Regions from separate parts of the Streptomyces sp. NPDC001002 genome, predicted to be linked through region 2. Evidence: riboswitches for the same ligand, from Rfam matches in the RefSeq annotation. Region 2 holds a riboswitch; the other holds the start of a gene.

Region 1 (4,378 bases), on a different contig from region 2:
CCGCGGAACGGACAATCGCCTTCCGGGCTGCGGGGGGTGGGGAGCTTACGGCCGCTGCGTACGACTTCCCGCTCGTGGAGGGCGATGAGCCGGCCGTCGGTGCCGAAGTACGTGTCCAGGGCCTGGGCGAGAGTGGCACTGCCCGGTGCCCGGCCGTTCTCGACGCGACTGATGTGGGCCTTGTCGTACTTGACCTTCGTACTCAGCGCGTCCTGGGTCAGACCGGCCGCCATCCGGCGCCGCCGCACCTCGGCGCCATAGCCGGCTGCCTTGCCGTTTCCTGATCCGTCCGGCCGGTCGGCGTCACCGTCCCCGCCTGTTGCCGGTTGCCCCTCGCTTCGGCAACCGGCAACCCCCTCATCGGCCTCGTCGAACTCTGATCGCACCTGCTACACCTGTCGTCACATCGTCGCATTCCGGAGTCGGCAACCTACCCGGAGTGACGGCGCGTTCAGCGGGCGCGGCATCACATGCGAGAACGCGAGTTGTGCGCCGCGCCCCTTATCCCTTCACCCACCACCCCGGAGGAATCCGTGCGCCACCATGCCCTGCACAGCCTGATCGCGGCCGCCCTGCTCGCCGTCCCCGCCCTCGTCTGCGCTCCCGCGACCGCGTCCACCGCCCCGGCCACATCGGCCGCCCGCCCGAACTCGGCGCCGAGTCCCCTCCGTCAGGCCATCGTGGACCGCGCCAACACCGCTCTCACCACCGCGCACCGCTACAAAGCGACCCCCAACGGCCCGGTCAGGCTGAGCACGCCCGGCGACTCCGGACACGACAACTACCTGGGCGGCAAGAACCTCAACGAGTACAACGGCTTCAACGGAGACGCGTGGTGCGGCTACTTCGCCCGCGCGATGTGGGCCAACTCGGCCGCGACGCCCACCGACTACAAGTCCTCCCGGGCCTGGGAGACCGGCGTGGGCGACCGGTTCCACCCCTACCGACCCGGACAGCCGCCGCAGCGCGGGGACGTGATCGTGTGGCACAACCACAACAGCCGTGCGCCCAGGGGGCATGTCGCGGTCGTGGTGGCAGTGGGCGGCAGCGACGGCCGCACGGTGACCACCGTCGAGGGCAACGCGGGCCGCGGCTCCGACAGCATCACCATGAAGCAGTACCGCTGGGTAGGCGCCGAGGGACCGAAGCTGCCCGGCCGCAACAACGCCACGCTGAAGGTACGGGGTTACGCCGCCCGCAGCTGAGCCGCACCGGACGAGCGGGCCGTCGGAGAAAAACCGGCGGCCCGTTGTCGTACCCGTCGGGCACACTCGCCCCCATGGACATCGTGATCCGGGCAGCGCACCCCAGCGAATACGAGACCCTCGGCGAGATCACCGCCCAGGCCTATCTCCAGGACGACCTGCTGACCTTCGGGGAGAGCGACTGGTACCTCGGCGAGCTCAGAGACGTGGCCAAGCGGGCGACCGTCGCCGACGTATTGGTCGCCGCGGACGGGGACCGGATCCTCGGCGGGGTCACCTTCGTCACGGCCGGCACGCACATGGCCGAGCGGGCCGGCCCCACCGAGGCCGAGATCCGGATGCTCGCCGTCGACCGGGCCGCCCGCGGCCGGGGCGCCGGCGAGGCACTCGTCCGCGCCTGCGTCGACCGCGCGCGAGCCGCCGAGGACTGCACCGGCATCGTCCTGTCCACCCAGCCGACCATGCGCGCCGCCCACCGCATCTACGAACGCCTCGGCTTCGTCCGCGTCCCGGAGCGCGACTGGAACCCCATTCCGGAGGCCGGCGACTTCGTGCTGCTCACCTATCAGTTGACGTTCTGACACGCTCCGAAGTCGGCGCGCGACACAACATCTAGGGGTGCTACTACAACCCAGCACAAGATGTATGCTCATGCTCGCTGTCGTCGCAGGGGAATCCGGTGCGAATCCGGAACTGTCCCGCAACGGTGTACTCATGCGTGTTCGCACACGTATGGGCGTCAGTCCGAGGACCTGCCGACAGTGCGCCCGACCAAGCCGGTCGGGTGCCATGACGTCCGGGCCTCGTGGAATGGGCCGGGGACGCGACGCCGTCGTGCGTTCGTGGCTGCCCCCTGCCCTCCGCCAGGCCCCCGTGCCCAGCGAGGGAGAGCCCCACGTGACCATCGCGCCAGCCGACCCGGCTTCAGTCACCGCGCCGGAGACCGACGGCCCCGGTACCGCGTTGCTGCGGATCCTGACCGAGCTGACCGCCGACCTCCCCGACGCAGACCCCGGCCGCGTCGCCGCCGCCGCGCTGCGCGGCCGCTCCGCGCAGGCCGACGAGGCCGAACTGCGCGAGCTGGCCACGGAGGCCGCCGCCGGTCTCATCTCGGAGGACCCCGCCTACTCGCAGGTCGCCGCCCGGCTGCTGACCATCTCGATCCGCGCCGAGGCCGCCTCGCAGGGCGTGACGTCCTTCACCGAGTCCGTCGCCGTCGGCCACCGCGAGGGCCTCATCGCCGACCGCACCGCCGAGTTCGTCCGCGTCCACGCGGCCCGCCTCGACGAACTGATCGACCGGCAGGCCGACGACCGCTTCGGCTACTTCGGCCTGCGCACCCTGCACAGCCGCTACCTGCTGCGCCACCCCATCACCCGCAAGGTCGTCGAGACCCCGCAGCACTTCATGCTGCGCGTGGCAGCCGGTCTGGCGGAGGACGACAGCAGGCGTGCGCTCGACGAAGTCGCCTCGCTCTACCGCCTGATGAGCCGGCTCGACTACCTCCCCTCCTCCCCCACGCTCTTCAACTCCGGCACCCGGCACCCCCAGATGTCGTCCTGCTACCTCCTCGACTCCCCGCTGGACGAGCTGGACTCCATCTACGACCGCTACCACCAGGTCGCCCGCCTCTCCAAGCACGCCGGCGGCATCGGCATCGCCTACTCCCGCATCCGCTCCCGGGGTTCACTGATCCGCGGCACGAACGGGCACTCCAACGGCATCGTCCCGTTCCTCAAGACGCTCGACGCCTCCGTCGCCGCCGTGAACCAGGGCGGCCGGCGCAAGGGCGCGGCCGCGGTCTACCTGGAGACCTGGCACTCCGACATCGAGGAGTTCCTGGAGCTGCGGGACAACACCGGTGAGGACGCCCGGCGTACGCACAACCTGAACCTCGCGCACTGGATCCCGGACGAGTTCATGCGGCGGGTCAACGAGGACGGCGTCTGGTCCCTGTTCTCCCCCGCCGATGTGCCCGAACTGGTCGACCTGTGGGGCGCGGAGTTCGACGCCGCGTACCGCAAGGCGGAGGCCGCCGGGCTCGCCCGCAAGACCATCCCGGCCCGCGACCTCTACGGCCGCATGATGCGCACCCTCGCGCAGACCGGCAACGGCTGGCTGACCTTCAAGGACGCGGCCAACCGCACCGCCAACCAGACCGCCGAGCCAGGCCACACGGTCCACTCCTCCAACCTCTGCACGGAGATCCTGGAGGTCACGGACGACGGCGAGACCGCGGTCTGCAACCTGGGCTCGGTCAATCTCGGCGCCTTCGTGGTCGGCCGGGACATCGACTGGGACCGGCTGGACGAGACCGTCCGCACGGCCGTCACCTTCCTCGACCGGGTCGTCGACATCAACTTCTACCCGACCGAGCAGGCGGGCCGCTCCAACGCGAAATGGCGTCCGGTCGGCCTCGGTGCCATGGGCCTCCAGGACGTCTTCTTCAAACTCCGCCTCCCCTTCGACTCCCCCGAGGCCAAGGCCCTCTCCACCCGCATCGCCGAGCGCATCATGCTCGCCGCGTACGAGGCGTCGACGGACCTGGCCGAGCGCAACGGCCCGTTGCCGGCCTGGGAGAAGACCCGCACGGCCCGGGGCGTCCTGCACCCCGACCACTACGACGTCGAACTGACCTGGCCGGAGCGCTGGTCGGCACTGCGGGAACGTATCGCCAGGGTAGGCATGCGCAACAGCCTCCTGCTCGCGATCGCCCCCACCGCCACCATCGCCTCGATCGCGGGCGTCTACGAGTGCATCGAGCCGCAGGTCTCCAACCTGTTCAAGCGCGAGACGCTGTCCGGTGAGTTCCTCCAGGTCAACTCGTACCTGGTCGACGAGTTGAAGAAACTCGGCGTCTGGGACGCCCGCACCCGCGAGGCCCTGCGCGAGGCCAACGGCTCGGTGCAGGCCTTCGCCTGGATCCCGGCGGACGTCCGCGCGCTGTACCGCACGGCGTGGGAGATCCCGCAGCGCGGCCTGATCGACATGGCCGCGGCCCGCACCCCGTACCTGGACCAGTCCCAGTCCCTCAACCTCTTCCTGGAGACCCCGACCATCGGCAAGCTCTCGTCGATGTACGCGTACGCCTGGAAGCAGGGCCTGAAGACGACGTACTACCTGCGGTCGAGGCCGGCGACGAGGATCGCCCGCGCGGCCCAGGCCCAGACCCA
Region 2 (4,378 bases):
CGGCGCCGGCGGCCCGGGCCGCCAGCAGATCCGTGTCGGCGGTCGACAACAACAACACTGTGCTCATGCGGGCGCTCCCGGTGGAATGAAAGGCAGTCCTTGCGGCGCGCCGGACTCGATGAGCCGCCACAGCGCGTCCGTGTCCGCGTGCTGTTCGATCAGGTCGCCGAGCCGGTCGAGCTGCTCCTCGCGCAGCGCGGCGAACGAGGTGTCGGCGGCCGGCACGAACCGGCGCCCCGCGGCGGCCGCCACTTCGCGCAGGAACGCCCGCCGGAACCCGTCCGACTCCAGCGAGCCGTGCCAGTGCGTGCCCCAGGTCTGACCGACCCGGCACCCGTCCAAGAAGGCGTCCCCTCCTAGGACTTCCGCGACTCCGTGATGGATCTCGTACCCCTCGACCGGCTCGCCGAGGGCTTCCCCCACCGGCCGGGTGAGGGTCTTCTCGCGCGCGAACCGCACCCGCAGGGGCAGTACCCCGAGCCCGTCCACGTGTCCGCGCCGGCTCTCGACCTCGTCCTCGATGTGCTCGCCGAGGACCTGGAAACCACCGCAGATACCGAGGATGGGTCGCTGCTCGGCGGCCCTGCGGACGAGGGCGTCGGCAAGTCCCCGCTCCCGCAGCCATTCCAGCGCCTTCACCGTCCCCCGAGTCCCTGGGATCACGACGAGATCGGCGTCGGCCAGTTCCTCGGGCCGGTCCACGAACCGCACCACGACGCCCGGTTCGGCGGCCAGCGCGTCCACGTCCGTGAAGTTGGACATGAGCGGGATCGCGCACACGGCGACGCGCAGCACGTCCTCGCCGACGGGTGGGGCGGTGTTGGACTCCCGCACGGTCCCGCGCAGGGAGATCCGCAGCCCGTCCTCCTCGTCGATCCCGAGGCCGTGCTGGAACGGCAGGACGCCGTACGTCCGGCGCCCGGTGAGGTCGAGGAGCATCTCCAACCCCGGTTCCAGCAGCGAGACATCGCCACGGAACTTGTTGACGACGAACCCGGCTATGAGGGCCTGGTCCTCGGGCGAGAGCAGCGCGACGGTTCCGAAGAAGGAGGCGAAGACGCCCCCGCGGTCGATGTCCCCGACCACGAGCACGGGAAGTCCGGCATTCCGGGCGATCCCCATGTTCACGATGTCGGTCCGCCGCAGATTGATCTCGGCAGGACTGCCGGCCCCCTCACAGATCACCGCGTCATACGTGCCCCGCAACTCGGCGAGACAGTCGAGCACGGTCCCGAGCAACTGCTCCTGCCGCCCCCCGTGATACCCACGCGCACTCATCTCGCCCACGGGCTTACCCATGAGCACGACCTGACTGCTCCGCTCGCCACCGGGCTTGAGCAGCACGGGATTCATCAGCGCGGTCGGCTCGATCCGACAGGCCTGCGCCTGCATGGCCTGTGCGCGCCCGATCTCCGCGCCCTCGCGCGTCACGAACGAATTGAGGGACATGTTCTGCGCCTTGAAGGGCGCGACCTTCACGCCCTGCCGCACCAGCCACCGGCAGATCCCGGCCGTCACGACGCTCTTGCCGGCGTCGGAGGTGGTCCCGGCGACCAACAGCCCGCCGCCGCTCATGAGTTACGTCCCTTCGCGAGCAGCCGCCCGGCGACGCTCACGCCGAGCGCGAGCAGACCGACGCGCCGGGAGAGCCGTACGGCCCGATCGATGTCGTCCACGGCCACCGCACGCCCGGCCCCATTGAGCACGGGCCGGTGCTCAACTCGCCCGCCATAGGCGAGCGTCCCGCCCAGCCGCACCCCGAGCGCCCCCGCGAACGAGGCCTCCACGGGCCCGGCGTTGGGGCTCGGGTGCTTGCCGGCGTCGGTGCGCCAGGCGCGTACCGCCCCGCGCGGATCGTCGCCCGCGACGGTCGCGAGGACGGCGGTCAGCCGCGCCCCCGGCCAGCCGGCCACGTCGTCGAGACGGGCCGAAGCCCAGCCGTACCGGCGGTACTTGGGCGACTTGTGCCCGACCATGGCATCGAGGGTGTTCACGGCCCGGAAGCCGACGAGCCCCGGCACGCCCGCCACGGCACCCCACACCAGCGCGCCCACCACCGCGTCGGAGGTGTTCTCGGCGACGGACTCGACGACGGCCCGGGCGATCCCGTCGGCGTCGAGGGCCTGGGGGTCGCGCCCGCAGAGATGGGGCAGCCGGGCCCGCGCGCCCTCGATGTCCCCGGCCTCCAACGCCCGCCCGATGACCCCGGCCTCGCGGGCGAGGGAGTTCCCGCCGACGACGGCCCAGGTTGCGGCCGCGGTCAGCGCGACGGAGGCGGTACGGGAGGGTCGTACGGCCGAAGTGGCCGCGGCGGCGAGGGCGACGGCGCCGCCCGCGCACACGGCGGTGTGCAGGGCGCCCCAGCCGCGGTGGTCGCGCCACAGCACCCGCTCCACGGCACCGGCGGCCCGGCCGAACGCGGCGACCGGATGGCCGCGGCGCGGATCGCCGAGCAGATGGTCACCGAGGAGGCCGGCGGCGGCGCCGTACGCGAAGACGCGATCGGCACGCATCGGCTCAGCCGGCCGTGGGATCGGGCAGAGCTCGGGTGATGAACCTCAACAGGCGGCCGCGCATGGCGAATTGTCCTCACTCAGGGTGTCCGCGCCCTGGTTCGAAGAGAGCGACGGCGAGAGTTCCTGGCTCCCGGGACTACCTACCCCGGTGACAGTGGCGGGACCGCGCCGGAATCACACCGGCTTCCTCTCTTGCCGCCGTACTTGGCCCCGGCAGTCCACCACGGGCCTGGAAGAACCGTCAACTTGCCGCTGACCTGCACAGCTGCGGTGTGCTGAGGTCCACATCGTTGATTTGCCGTCAGGAGTTTGAAACGGCGCTTTCTGTGCTCTTTCCCGGCCAGGAAGGTGGGCAGACTACGGGAACAGGAGTGCGTGTACGTGTCGACCGGCGGTGTCCGGCCGGTGCGCGGAGCCAGTGTTCGTGACCGTGCGATTGCTATCGGAACTGGAGGAGGTGGGCGTGGTCGACAGGGAGCTGTCGGTGCGGGTGTGGTTCAGGAGCAGTCACTCCAGCAACGCCGGTGAGTGCGTCGAATTGGCCTCGGGGAGAGATCGCGTACTGGTGCGTGACTCAAAGCGTCATCAAGACGCTGTGCTCACCTTTCGTCACGCGGCGTGGTGTGGTTTTCTGGCGGGGCTTGTGGACCCGGATATGCGCGGTGGCTGACTCGCCGCGCGGGGGGACGGGAGGTACACGTATGGGAGACCGGGCCAAGGAATCCGCTTCTGCTCATGTGGGTGATCGCGGTGCGGGGGTCGCGTGGACAGCGGATGTTGTACCGCTGGCGCTCTTCTGCTCGGTGACGGGAGTACTGGCCGTCGGGATGGGTGCACTGGCGGCGCTGTTGGTGCCGGCGGGCGCGACGCGCGGTCTCGTCTGGCTGGTGGTGACGGCCCTTCTGGCCGTGGGAGCCGGCCTGTGGTGGGGGCTCACCCCCGTCACGGAGCGCCTCCAGGTTCTGAACCGTGGTCTGGCGGCGGTTCAGTCCGGCCGGAGGCGCCACCGCTGACGGACGTGCCCGGTGCACCGGTGGAACGATTGCGCAGTGTTCTGCCGAGGCCCGCGCCCAGCGCGGTGAGGACCGCTGCGCTGACGGCACCGACGACGGCTGTGGTGAGTGGCGTCGTGGAACCGAGGGCAATGCTGGGCGCGACCCGCGTGGCGACCGTGATGCTGAAGAGCAAGATGCTGCCGCAGGCCGTGCCCAGCAACAGCCGGACGGACAGGAGCCGTATCTCTCCGGTCACTCGGGCGCTCTCCACCTGGATAAGAGCTTCTGCCCATTCCGGCCGCTGCATGGCGTACGCCTTGAGGGCGCAGTCGTCGAGAGGGATCGAGCCATTGTCAGCCGTATCGGATGGGGTGTTCGACAGGCCGCTGGTGGGAGCGGCTTCGGTGGGCATCCGCAATCGCTGCCACCACGCTCGTATTCCGAAGACCGCCATGGGCCCTCCCCCGTCTCACACCGGGCTGTTCCAGCCCGGATTCAGCTGTTGCCCAGGCTCTCCTTGACCGTGTCGAGGAGTTCGGTCATCCGGTCGCCTTCGTACGCGATGGCGCTGATCTCTTCGAAGCACTCCTGGTAGCGAGCCGAGAGCCCCAGGTCGTCACGGCTGGAGAGACCCCCCGCAGGGCCCTCCAGGTAGAGAAGATCGTCGTCGTCCTTGAATCCGAGCAGGATGAAGGGCGTGGTGACGCTGAAGTGAGCCCCCGCGGAGAGTGGCAACACGCGGACGGTGGCCCTGGGGTGTTCTGCCAGCGATTTGATGTGGTCGAGCTGCCGCCGCATCACCGCGGGACCGCCGACTTCCCGCCGCAGGGCTGCCTCATCGAGGACGACGTCGACCTTGGGTCCCTG

The links. Region 2 has a riboswitch for cobalamin ahead of ACWDR3_RS24460 (cobalamin biosynthesis protein). Riboswitches for the same ligand answer to the same signal wherever they lie in the genome.
Region 1: linked by a shared signal. The riboswitch ahead of ACWDR3_RS31215 (ribonucleoside-diphosphate reductase subunit alpha) and the one ahead of ACWDR3_RS24460 (cobalamin biosynthesis protein) in region 2 are both predicted to bind cobalamin.

The regions. Positions count from the first base shown of each region.
Region 1 is NZ_JBSFLV010000084.1:25,174-29,551, reverse strand. Features, by position in the region: gene ACWDR3_RS31230 (nSTAND1 domain-containing NTPase) at 1-248, opposite strand, end outside; gene ACWDR3_RS31225 (CHAP domain-containing protein) at 534-1,205, shown strand; gene ACWDR3_RS31220 (GNAT family N-acetyltransferase) at 1,280-1,786, shown strand; cobalamin riboswitch at 1,851-1,979, shown strand; gene ACWDR3_RS31215 (ribonucleoside-diphosphate reductase subunit alpha) at 2,103-4,378, shown strand, end outside.
Region 2 is NZ_JBSFLV010000055.1:10,571-14,948, forward strand. Features, by position in the region: gene cobN (cobaltochelatase subunit CobN) at 1-67, opposite strand, end outside; gene ACWDR3_RS24455 (cobyric acid synthase) at 64-1,575, opposite strand; gene ACWDR3_RS24460 (cobalamin biosynthesis protein) at 1,572-2,513, opposite strand; cobalamin riboswitch at 2,615-2,754, opposite strand; gene ACWDR3_RS24465 (DUF397 domain-containing protein) at 3,007-3,186, shown strand; gene ACWDR3_RS24470 (hypothetical protein) at 3,459-3,965, opposite strand; gene ACWDR3_RS24475 (helix-turn-helix domain-containing protein) at 4,007-4,378, opposite strand, start outside.